DNA from 2 places in the Kineococcus glutinatus genome. Region 1 is predicted to be linked to the other one. Evidence: riboswitches for the same ligand, from Rfam matches in the RefSeq annotation. Region 1 holds a riboswitch; the other holds the start of a gene.
The links. A riboswitch is a leader RNA that binds a small molecule or an ion and turns the genes downstream of it on or off. The one in region 1 is predicted to bind S-adenosylmethionine.
Positions count from the first base shown of each region.

Region 1 (6,477 bases):
CGGCCGGAGCCGGACACCTCCACCCGGTGCAGCGGCGGCATCGCCGCGAAGACGCGACCGGCCTCCACCAGCGGGCGCATGTACCGGAAGAACAGCGTCAGCAGCAGGGTGCGGATGTGGGCGCCGTCGACGTCGGCGTCCGTCATGAGCACCACCTTGCCGTAGCGGGCGGCGTCCAGGTCGAAGCTGCGGCCCGAGCCGGCCCCGACGACCTGGATGATGGCGGCGCACTCGGCGTTCTTCAGCATGTCGGCCACCGAGGCCTTCTGGACGTTGAGGATCTTGCCGCGCAGCGGCAGCAGCGCCTGGTGCTCGGAGTTGCGGGCCACGTTGGCCGTGCCGAGGGCGGAGTCCCCCTCGACGAGGAACAGCTCGGTGGCCGAGACGTCCTCGCTGCGGCAGTCCTTGAGCTTGGCCGGCAGGGACGACGTCTCCAGCGCGTTCTTGCGCCGCTGGGTCTCCTTGTGCACGCGGGCGGAGACCCGCGCCTTCATCTCCGAGACGACCTTCTCCAGCAGCACGCTGGCCTGCTGCTTCTCGTCGCGCCGGGTGGAGGTCAGCACCGCGGTCAGCTCGCGCTCGACGATGCGGGCGACGATCGGGCGCACCGCGGCGGTGCCCAGCACCTCCTTGGTCTGGCCCTCGAACTGCGGCTCGGCGAGGCGGACGGTGACGACGGCGGTCAGCCCCGCCAGGACGTCGTCCTTCTCCAGCTTGTCGTCCTTGCCGGTCGCCTTGAGGCGGCGGGCGTTGAGCTCCACCTGCTTGCGCAGCACCTTGAGCAGCGTCTGCTCGAAGCCCGCCATGTGCGTGCCGCCCTTGGGCGTGGCGATGATGTTGACGAACGACTGGACCCTGGTGTCGTAGCCGGTGCCCCAGCGCAGCGCCACGTCCACCTCGCAGCGGCGCTCCACCTCCGTGACGGTCATGTGCCCGTCGTCGTCCAGGACGGGCACGTTCTCGCGGAACACGTCGCTGCCCTGCAGCCGCCAGACGGCCGTGACGGGCGGGTCGGGGCTGAGGAAGTCGGCGAACTCGCCGATGCCGCCGTCGTGGCGGAAGGTCTCCTCGTGCGGGCCGTGCTCCGCGGGCGTGCCGGGCAGGCCGCGCTCGTCGCGGATCACGATGGTCAGGCCCGGGACCAGGAAGGACGTCTGCCGGGCGCGGGCGACGAGGTCGGCGTAGGAGAACTCCGCCTCCTTGAGGAAGATCTGCCGGTCGGCCCAGTAGCGCACCCGGGTGCCGGTGACGCCCCGCTTGGCGCGGCCCGCGACCTCCAGCCCCGTCCGCCGCTCGAACGGGGCCTCGGGCCCGTCCCCGGCGAAGCGGCCCGGCACGCCGCGGCGGAAGCTCGTGGCGTGCGTCCTGCCGCCGCGGTCCACCTCGACGTCCAGACGCGCGGAGAGGGCGTTGACGACGCTGGCGCCGACGCCGTGCAGGCCCCCGGAGGCGGAGTAGGAACCGCCGCCGAACTTGCCGCCGGCGTGCAGGTGCGTGAAGACGACCTCCACCCCGGACAGGCCGGTGCGGGGCTCGACGTCGACGGGGATGCCCCGGCCGTCGTCGCGGACCTCGACGGAGGAGTCGGCGTGCAGGACGACGAGGATCGTCGAGCAGTGCCCGCCGAGCGCCTCGTCGACGGAGTTGTCGATGATCTCCCACAGGCAGTGCATGAGGCCCCGGGAGTCCGTGGAGCCGATGTACATGCCGGGGCGCTTGCGGACGGCCTCCAGGCCCTCCAGCACGAGGAGGTGCGCGGCGGTGTAGCCCTCCGGCTCCGCCTTCGCGGGGCGCCGGCCCCGGGCGGCGGGGGCGGGGTCGAGGGGATCAGCACTCACCCGGACAGGTTATGCGAGGTCCCCGACACCCCCGGGCCGCCGGATCCGCTCACGGCGAACGGGCGATGCGCGGCCGTGGGAACGGTGGCAGGTGGTTGGATGTTGGAGAGGATGGCGGTCGCAGCGGGTCGCCGTGCTCGCCCGCTGCACCGCGCTGGTCCCGCACCACGGGGGCCCGCACTACCGAGCACCACGGAAGGAGCCCCGTGACCACAGCCCTTGCCAACGACCCGCTGACCGCGGCAGACCGCTGCGACCGCTGCGGGGCCCAGGCGTACGTGCGCGTCGTGCTCGGATCCGGTGGGGAGCTGCTGTTCTGCGCCCACCACGGCCGCGAGCACCGCGACGCGCTGCGCCTGGTCGCCCTGGACATCCAGGACGAGACGCAGCGGCTGGAGGCCACCCCGGCCTCGGCGAAGGACGACGAGCGCTGACCCACCACCTGCACCGACCACGGGGCGACGGAGCCCGGCGGCACCCGATGACCGATGGGTGACGCCGGGCTCCTGCTCGTCGCCCTCGCGATGGCCGTGGGGCTGGTGGGCACCCTCGTGCCGGTCCTGCCCGGGCCCGTGCTCGTCGTCGCCTCGGCGGCGGTGTGGGCGTGGCTGACGGGCGGGCCCGCCTGGTGGGCGCTCGTCGGTGTGGCCGCCCTCGTCAGCGGTGGGCAGGTCGCCAAGTACCTGCTGCCCGGGCGCCGCATGCGCCGCGCGGGCATCCCCGACCGCACCCTGCTCGCCGGCGGCGCCCTGGGCGTCGTCGGCTTCTTCGTGCTGCCCGTCGTGGGCCTGCCGCTGGGCTTCGTCCTCGGGGTCTACCTGGCCGAGGCCGCGCGGCTGCGCGGTGCGGGCGCCGACGCCTGGCGCTCGACCGTCCAGGCGCTGCAGGCCGCCGGCCTCAGCGTCGCGATCGAGCTGGGTGCCGGGCTGCTGGCCGTGGCCCTGTGGGCCGGGTCGGCCTGGGCGCTGCGCGGCTGAGGCCGGCGGCCGGTCGGAGCCGCCGGCCGGGGGAAGTTGACACTGCAAGAGGTCTCGCCCATCCTCGTCCCAGGTCATGAGCGCCAGCGCCAAGCCCCGGCTCGCTGGCCGGCAACCCTCCTCCGCGGCGGGGTGCCCCGGGTGATGACCGGGCCCCCGCGCCGCGCGGGGGCAAGCGCGGACCCGGCGCCCGGGTCCCCCCGGCCACCGGAGCTCCCGTGACACCCACCGCACCTCCCCCACCCCGGCGTCTGCCGCTGCTGCGCGCGCGCCGCCACGTCGACCTCATGCGCACCTCCAGCGCCCGCTGTCCCGGGAGCGCCCCGGCCTGAGCACCGGCCCGCACCCGTCCAGCCTCGCGGCACCGCTGCCCGCGGTCCGCGCCCCGTCCCGGAGGTCGACGTGACCACACAACCCCTGTCCCCGCCCGTCCCCGCCGCGGCCCTGCCCGCCTCGGAGGCCACCCGCACCCTCGCCGCCCTGGTGCGCGGCATCGCCGCCCGCCCGCAGCTGTGGCGCCCCGCCGTCCGGTTCGGCGCCGCCGAGCGCTGGTGGACGCGGCTGGACGCCCCCGCCGGGGTCGACGTCTGGCTGCTGACCTGGCTGCGCAGCCAGGGCACCGACCTGCACGACCACGGTGGGTCCGCGGCCGCCTTCACCGTCGTGGCCGGAACCCTCACCGAGAGCCGCGCCACCCGGGACGGCGCCCTGCACGCGGTCCCGCTCACCCCCGCCGGCGGGGCGCGCACCGTCGAGCCCGACGTCGTGCACGACGTCCGCAACGACCACGACGAGCCGGCGGTCAGCATCCACGCCTACGCACCCCGGCTGCAGCGCATGTCCTTCTACGCGGTGACCGGCACCGGCCTGACGCGGGTGCGGACCGTGCGCACTGACGAGCCGGAGGTGGACGCGTGACCGCCCCCGCGCCGTCGGTGGGCACCCGCGCCCGGCCCGGCATCGCCGACGTGCTCGCACGGGCGCGCGCCCGGCTGGACCGCCTCACCCCGGTGCAGGCGCACGCCGAGCAGGCCGCCGGCGCCCTGCTCGTCGACATCAGGCCCATGGCCCAGCGGCTGACCGAGGGTGAGGTGCCCGGCGCGCTCGTCCTGGAGCGCAACGTCCTGGAGTGGCGCCTGGACCCCACGTCCGGCGCGGCGATCCCCGGGGCCGACCACGACCTGCGCGTGATCGTGCTCTGCCAGGAGGGCTACACCTCCAGCCTCGCGGCCGCGGCCCTGCAGGACGTGGGCGTGCACCGGGCCACGGACGTGGTGGGCGGGCTCGCCGCCTGGCGCGACGGCGGCCTGCCCGTGGTGCGGGGCTGGACACCGGCCGGGGAGGTCGTCTCCGCCACCGCACCGGCGCCGCAGGGCTGACCGGCCGAGGGCCCCGCTGTGCACACGGCCCCGTCACCGGGAGGTGACGGGGCCGTGTGCGTGCCGGGCGGTGGCCCGGACCGCGTCAGTCCAGGTAGTCGCGCAGCACCTGCGAGCGCGAGGGGTGGCGCAGCTTCGACATCGTCTTGGACTCGATCTGCCGGATCCGCTCGCGGGTGACGCCGTAGACCTTGCCGATCTCGTCGAGGGTCTTCGGCTGGCCGTCGGTGAGCCCGAAGCGCATGGAGACCACGCCCGCCTCCCGCTCGGACAGGGTGTCCAGCACCGAGTGCAGCTGCTCCTGCAGCAGGGTGAAGCTCACCGCGTCGGCGGGCACCACGGCCTCGGAGTCCTCGATGAGGTCGCCGAACTCGGAGTCGCCGTCCTCACCCAGCGGGGTGTGCAGCGAGATCGGCTCACGCCCGTACTTCTGGACCTCGACGACCTTCTCCGGGGTCATGTCGAGCTCCTTGGCGAGCTCCTCCGGGGTGGGCTCGCGACCGAGGTCCTGCAGCATCTGCCGCTGCACCCGGGCGAGCTTGTTGATGACCTCCACCATGTGCACCGGGATGCGGATGGTGCGGGCCTGGTCGGCCATGGCGCGGGTGATGGCCTGCCGGATCCACCACGTCGCGTAGGTGGAGAACTTGTAGCCCTTGGTGTAGTCGAACTTCTCCACCGCGCGGATCAGGCCGAGGTTGCCCTCCTGGATCAGGTCCAGGAAGAGCATGCCGCGGCCGGTGTAGCGCTTGGCGAGGGACACCACGAGGCGCAGGTTGGCCTCGAGCAGGTGGTTCTTGGCGCGGCGGCCGTCCTCGGCGATCCACCACAGCTCGCGCTTGAGCTTGGGGTCCAGCTGGGCACCGGAGTGCAGCTTCTCCTCCGCGAAGAGGCCGGCCTCGATGCGCTTGGCGAGCTCGACCTCCTGCTCGGCGTTGAGGAGGGCGACCTTGCCGATCTGCTTGAGGTAGTCCTTGACCGGGTCGGCGGTGGCACCGGCGGTCGCGACCTGCTGCGCCGGGGCGTCGTCGTCGTCGTCGGTGAGCACGAAGCCACCGGCGGTCTGCGGGGCGGCCTCGGGGGCGTCGGCGATCCCGTCGACCTCCTCCAGGGCGCCGGCGGGCACATCGGTGAGGACCGCGTCGTCGACGGGGATGTCCTCCAGGGGCACGTCCGCCTCCGCACCCGGGGCGGCCTTGGCGGCGGCCTTCGCCGGGGCGGCCTTGGCGGCGGCCTTCGCCGGCGCGGCCTTGGCGGCGCGCGCCGGTGCGGCGCCCTCCTCCGGGGCCGCGGCCTTGGCCGCCCGCTTGGCCGGGGGACGCGTGGTCTTGGCGGCGGTGCTCTTGGCGGCCGTGGCGGTGGAGGTCGTGCGGCGGCTGGAGGCGGCGGCCACGGCCCGCTTGGGGGGCTCGTCGACCCGCACGGTGACACCGGCGTCGTCGAGGGCGCGCAGCACGGCCTTCATGCGCTGCAGCGGCAGCTGCGCGTCCTCGCAGGCGGTGCGCACGGCCTGCGCCTCGACGAAGCCGCGGGCGGTTCCCTCCTGCATGAGCTGCTGGAAGGACTCGTGGGCGAACTCGGGTGGGAGCGGCCGGGAGGTCGATGCCGACGACACGTACTGCCTTTCGTCGAGGGGCGGAACGGGTCGCGAGCAGCGACCGCGGGTGTCAACCGCTGTGCTCAACACCGGACCCCGGTCGAACATGCCCGGGGAGGAACACCAACCGCCGATTGTGGCACGTCCGGCGCAACGGCGCGCTCGTCCGCGGACGCGAGTCGCCCGGCCGGCGGCGCCGCGGACCGGGGCCCGGGGTCCTCAGGGGGCCTTGACGGCCAGGACGGGGCAGGGGGCGTCCAGCAGGATCCGCTGGGCGCTGGAACCGAGGATGAGCTTGCCGACGGGCGTGCGCCGGCGCAACCCGATCACGATGAGCCCGGCGTCGACCTCCTCGGCGGCGGTGACGAGGTCGTCGGCGGAGTCGAGGCTGTCGGGGACCTCGCGCACCTGGTGCCCGAGCCCCGCGGCGGTCAGCTCCTGCACCGCCCGGGCGTGCACGGCCTCGAGCTCGGCCAGCTCCTCGGCGTCCTGCTCCCGGCCCTGCCGGACGCTGCGGACCGCCACGAGCGCCACACCCTCCCTGAGGGCTGCGGCCGCGGCGTGTTCCAGGGCGGCGCGGCCCTCGGGCGTGGCCACCAGGCCGACGACGATCGCCATGTGGTCCTCCGGGCACGGGGTGGCGGCGGGGTCCGGCGCCGTGCACCGCCGGGACGGGCAGACCGTAC
Region 1 covers NZ_BAABIL010000172.1:67-6,543, reverse strand. Annotated here, with positions in the region: gene ABEB16_RS07410 (DNA gyrase/topoisomerase IV subunit B) at 1-1,838, opposite strand, end outside; gene ABEB16_RS07405 (DUF7455 domain-containing protein) at 2,045-2,272, shown strand; gene ABEB16_RS07400 (DUF456 domain-containing protein) at 2,327-2,815, shown strand; SAM riboswitch class IV at 2,888-2,999, shown strand; gene ABEB16_RS07395 (cysteine dioxygenase) at 3,218-3,733, shown strand; gene ABEB16_RS07390 (rhodanese-like domain-containing protein) at 3,730-4,194, shown strand; gene ABEB16_RS07385 (RNA polymerase sigma factor) at 4,280-5,809, opposite strand; gene ABEB16_RS07380 (universal stress protein) at 6,011-6,409, opposite strand.

Region 2 (5,570 bases), on a different contig from region 1:
AGTCGGGGTTGATCCACAGGTTGCGCTCGGGGATGGACGCCGCCGCGAGGCGCACCAGCTCCTCGACCTCCTCGGCGCTGGGCACCCGCGGGGAGTGGATGTCGTAGACGCCCGGCCCGATCCCCCGGGCGAAACCGGCGGCGGCGATCTCCGGGACGACCTCCATGCGGGAACGCGCGGCCTCGATGCTCGTCACGTCGGCGTCGAGGCCGTCGATCGCGCCGATGACCTCCCCGAACTCCGAGTAGCACAGGTGGGTGTGGACCTGCGTGGTGTCGGCCGCGCCCGAGGTGGCCAGGCGGAACGACCCCACCGACCAGTCGAGGTAGGCGGGCTGGTCGGCGGCCTTCAGCGGCAGCAGCTCCCGCAGGGCGGGCTCGTCGACCTGGATGATGCCGATGCCCGCGGCCTCCAGGTCGGCGATCTCGTCGCGCAGCGCCAGCGCGACCTGCCGCGCCGTGTCGCCGAGGGGCTGGTCGTCGCGCACGAACGACCAGGCCAGGATCGTCACCGGCCCGGTGAGCATGCCCTTGACCGGCTTGGCCGTGCGGGAGGCCGCGTAGGTGGACCAGTCCACCGTCATCGGCGCGGGCCGGGTCACGTCGCCCCACAGGATCGGCGGGCGCACGCAGCGCGAGCCGTAGGACTGCACCCACCCGTTGGCCGTCACCGCGAAGCCGTCCAGCAGCTCCGCGAAGTACTGCACCATGTCGTTGCGCTCCGGCTCGCCGTGGACGAGCACGTCCAGGCCGAGCTCCTCCTGCAGCGCGATCACGCGGTCGATCTCCGCCCGCATCGCGGCGGTGTAACCGTCGTCGGGCAGCTCGCCCTTGGCCCACGCCGCGCGCGCCCGGCGGATCTCCGCCGTCTGCGGGAAGGACCCGATGGTCGTCGTCGGCAGCGGCGGCAGGTCGAGCACCCCGTCCTGGGCCGCGCGGCGCACCGCGTAGTCGCTGCGCGCGAAGTCGGCGGCGGACAGCCCCCCCAGGCGCTCGCGCACCGCGGGGACCACGACGCCCTCGGCGCCCAGCCGGTCGCGGCGGGCCTGCGCGGACGCCTGCAGCGCACCGGCCGCACCCGCCGGGTCCTCCAGGGCCGCGGCGAGCGCGACGACCTCGGCGACCTTCTGGTCGGCGAAGGCCAGCCAGCCGCGCAGCCGCTCGGGCAGCTGCGGCTCGTCGGCCGTGTCGTGCGGCACGTGCAGCAGGGAGGTCGACGTGCCGGCGGCGACCGAGCGGGCCAGCGGCCGCAGCGCCTCCAGCTTCGCCAGTGCCGCGGCCAGGTCGGCCCGCCAGACGTTGTGCCCGTCGACGACGCCGCCGAGGACGGCCTTGGTCTCCAGGCCGGGCACGGGACCGGCGGGCACGGCACCGCGGACCAGGTCGAGCGCGAGGGCCTCCACGTCCGTGCCGGCCAGCACCGGCAGGAACTCCCCCAGGTCGCCGTAGGGCGCGGCCACCAGCAGGGACGGGCGGCCCTCGACGGCGGTGAGCGCGCCGTAGGCCTGGCGCACGGCCGCGGCCACGGCCGCGGTGTCGGCGGTGAGGACGTCCGAGACCAGGGCCGGCTCGTCCAGCTGCACCCAGGTGGCGCCGGCGGCGGCCAGCGCGCGCAGCAGCTCGGCGTAGACCGGCACGAGGTCGGCGAGCCGGCTCAGCGGCGCGAAACCCGCCGGCGCGCCGTCGGCGGGCTTGGACAGCAGCAGGAACGTCACCGGACCCACGAGCACGGGGCGGGTGAGGAAGCCGTCGGCCAGGCCCTCGGCGAACTCCCGCACCGCGCGGTCGTCGGCGAGGCGGAACGCCGTGTCCGGGCCGATCTCCGGGACGAGGTAGTGGTAGTTGGAGTCGAACCACTTCGTCATCTCCAGGGGCGCGTCCTCGCCGCGGCCCCGGGCGATCGTGGAGTAGCCCTGCAGGTCGACCCGCCCGTCGGCGCCGACGACGTCGGCGAAGCGCGCGGGCACGGCGCCCACCGCGACGGCGGCGTCGAGGACCTGGTCGTAGTACGACGAGGCCGACGGGATGGAGGCGTCGTGGGCGGGCAGGCCCAGGGCGTTGAGGCGCCGGCGGGTGCGGGCGCGCAGCTCGGCGGCCGCCGCCTCGGTCTCCTCGACGGAGGCGCGCCCGGCCCACAGGGCCTCCAGCGCCTTCTTCAGCTCCCGCCGCGGGCCGATCCGGGGGTAGCCCAGGATGGTGGTGGGCAGGCGGGTGGCGTCGTGCGTCATGGTCGTCCCCTCCCGTCCGGGACCGCTCGCGGGCCCGGACGCGGTGTCAGTGCTGCGCCTGGCGCAGCGTGGTGGAGTGAGATGCCGTGACCCACGGCCCGCTGGCCAGGTCGGGGGCCGGAACGGCCCCGCCGCCGAGGTGTGCGCCCTCGAGCAGGTCAAGTGCGGCGTGGTGCGTGTTGAACGTGTAGACGTGCAGCCCCGGGGCGCCCGCGTCGAGCACGCGGCGCGCGAGCACCGCGCCGGCGCGGATCCCCTCGGCGTGCACGGCCGCGGGGCCGTGCTCCGCGGCGGCCTCCAGCCGCGCCAGCAGCGCGCGCGGCACGGCCACCCCCGTCAGCCCCTGCAGGCGCAGCAGGCGACCGGGGTCGGTCATCGGGATGATCCCGGGCAGCAGCGGGATCGTGACGCCCGCGGCACGCGCCGCGGCGACGTGGCGGGTGTAGTCGTGCGCCTCGTAGAAGACCTGCGTGATGGCGAAGTCGGCGCCCGCGCGCTGCTTGGCCAGCAGCACCTCGACGTCGCCCGCGCCCCGCTGCACCGGCGGCGCGGCCGGGAAGGCCGCCACGGCGATGCTCAGCGGCCCCTCGTCGACGGGGCGGTCGGGGCTGGTGGCGCGGTGGCAGCGGTCGACGACCTGCAGCAGCTCCACGAGGTCGCAGGCGCGCGCCACGCCGTCCGGGTGCGGCTGCCAGTCCGGCTGCCCCGCCGGCGGGTCCCCGCGCAGGGCCAGGAAGCTGCGCACGCCCACATCGAGGTAGTCGCGGACCGTCCCGATGACCTCGGCGCGGGAGGCGCCGACGCACGTCAGGTGCGCGACGACGGGCACGGGCGTGCTGGTCAGCACGTGCCGCACCAGGTCCCGGCTCGTGGAGCGGGTCGAGCCCGAGGCCCCGTAGGTGACGGAGAAGAAGTCCGGCCCGCACCCGGCGAGGGCGTCGACGGTGCGCAGCAGCTGCTCGGCGGCCGCCGGGCTGCGCGGGGGGTAGAGCTCGAAGGAGATCGTGGGCCGCGCGGGGTCGCTCACCAGGCGCGCGACGCTCATGCGCGCACCCCGGGCGGGCAGGAGGCGTCGCAGGGGGGACCGGTGCAGGGCATCTCTCTCTCCATCGCACCTGGCGTTAGCACCCTCTCCCGGTCGCCCGGGGGGTTGCTGCGGCGTCGTCGAGCCAGGACTCTCGGCCGCTCTGGATGGTGCGAGCAGATTAACCAGCCCGGGCCGCACCCTTCAAGTCGCTCCCCCGGTCGGCCCCGGGCCCCGCGACACGCCTTCCGGAAGCCCTTGCGGAAACGGCCTGCACCGGCGGGGGGAGCAACTACTGTGTGCGCGACCACGGCGCCCCCCGGGAGCGGGACGGCGCGCGAGCGGACGAGGAGGTCTGCATGGACACGCACGGCGCCACACCGGCGCACCGGGGTGCCGTCACCCGCACCGCCTACCAGGACGTCCGGGAGAGCCCGGAGTTCGCGGCGCTGCGCCGCAGGTTCCGCCGGTTCGTCTTCCCGATGACCGGGCTGTTCCTCGTCTGGTACTTCACCTACGTGCTGCTGGCCGACTACGCCCACGGCTTCATGAGCACGCCGGTCGTGGGCAACGTCAACGTCGGGCTCCTGCTGGGCCTGGGCCAGTTCGTGTCCACGTTCGCCATCACCACCGCCTACGTCCGCTGGGCGGACCGCCACTTCGACCCCGAGGCCGACGAGCTGCGCCAGCGCGTCGAGCGCGTCCTCGACGGCGGCGGCGAGGGCGGGGTGCTGCGGTGAGGACCGCACCGGTCGCCCCCGCGACGGACATCGGCAGCCCGTCCGTCAACATCGCCATCTTCGCCCTCTTCGTCGTCGTGACGATGGCCGTGGTGGTGCGGGCCAGCCGCAACAACCGCAGCGCCGCCGACTTCTACGCCGGCGGTCGCTCCTTCACCGGCGGGCAGAACGGCACCGCCATCGCCGGGGACTACCTCTCGGCGGCGAGCTTCCTCGGCATCGCCGGGGCCATCGCCGTCTACGGCTACGACGGTTTCCTGTACTCCATCGGCTTCCTGGTGGCCTGGCTGGTCGCGCTGCTGCTCGTCGCGGAGCTGCTGCGCAACACCGGGCGCTTCACGATGGCCGACGTCCTCAGCTTCCGGCTGCAGGAACGGCCGGTGCGCACGGCCGCGGCCATCTCCACGCAGGCGGTCACCTTCTTCTACCTGCTCGCCCAGATGGCCGGGGCCGGCGGCCTCGTGGCGCTGCTGCTGGGCATCGAGGGCAAGACCGGCCAGAACGTCGTCATCGCCGTCGTCGGTGCCGTCATGATCCTCTACGTCCTCGTCGGCGGGATGAAGGGCACCACCTGGGTGCAGATCATCAAGGCCGCCCTCCTCGTGGTGGGTGCGGCGGTCATGACGGTCTGGGTGCTGGCGCAGCACGGTTTCAACCTCTCGGAACTGCTCGGCGCGGCCGCCGCGCGGGGCGGTGAGGCGGTGCTGGGGCCGGGTGCCCAGTACGGCGCGAACCCGACGTCCCAGCTCAACTTCCTGTCGCTGTCCCTGGCGCTGGTGCTGGGCACCGCGGGCCTGCCCCACGTGCTGATGCGCTTCTACACGGTGCCCACGTCCAAGGAGGCCCGCCGCAGCGTCGTGTGGGCCATCTGGATCATCGGCTTCTTCTACCTCTTCACCCTGGTGCTGGGCTACGGCGCCGGCGCCCTGGTGGGCAGGGACACGATCCTGGCCGCGCCGGGCAAGGTGAACTCGGCGGCCCCGCTGCTGGCGTACGAGCTCGGCGGCACGGTGCTGCTCGGCATCATCGCCGCGGTGGCCTTCGCGACGATCCTCGCGGTCGTGGCCGGCCTGGCGATCACCGCCAGCGCCTCGTTCGCGCACGACATCTACGCCAGCGTGGTCAAGCGGGGCCGGGTGACCCCCGACGAGGAGGTGCGGGTCGCGCGCCTGGCCGTCCTGGTCATCGGGGCGGTGGCCATCGTCGGCGGCATCTTCGCCAACGGGCAGAACGTCGCCTTCCTCGTCGCGCTGGCCTTCGCCGTCGCGGCCAGCGCGAACCTGCCGACGATCCTGTATTCGCTGTTCTGGTCGCGCTTCACCACGCGCGGTGCGCTGTGGAGCATCTACGGCGGCCTGATCTCCTGCGTGGTGCTCATCGCGCTCTCGCCGGTGGTCTCCGGCAAGACGGACCCGAACACCGGCGCGAGCCTGTCCATGATCACGGACCCGTCCATCGACTTCTCGTGGTTCCCGCTGGAGAACCCCGGGCTGGTCACGATCCCGCTGGCCTTCTTCCTGGGGTGGCTGGGATCGGTGACCTCCCGCGAGAGCGGCCACGAGGTGCGGGCGGCGGAGAT
Region 2 covers NZ_BAABIL010000018.1:147-5,716, forward strand. Annotated here, with positions in the region: gene metE (5-methyltetrahydropteroyltriglutamate--homocysteine S-methyltransferase) at 1-2,227, opposite strand, end outside; gene ABEB16_RS01305 (methylenetetrahydrofolate reductase) at 2,274-3,272, opposite strand; SAM riboswitch class I at 3,331-3,425, opposite strand; gene ABEB16_RS01310 (DUF485 domain-containing protein) at 3,611-3,991, shown strand; gene ABEB16_RS01315 (solute symporter family protein) at 3,988-5,570, shown strand, end outside.
Region 2: another riboswitch for S-adenosylmethionine. It lies ahead of ABEB16_RS01305 (methylenetetrahydrofolate reductase); the one in region 1 lies ahead of ABEB16_RS07395 (cysteine dioxygenase).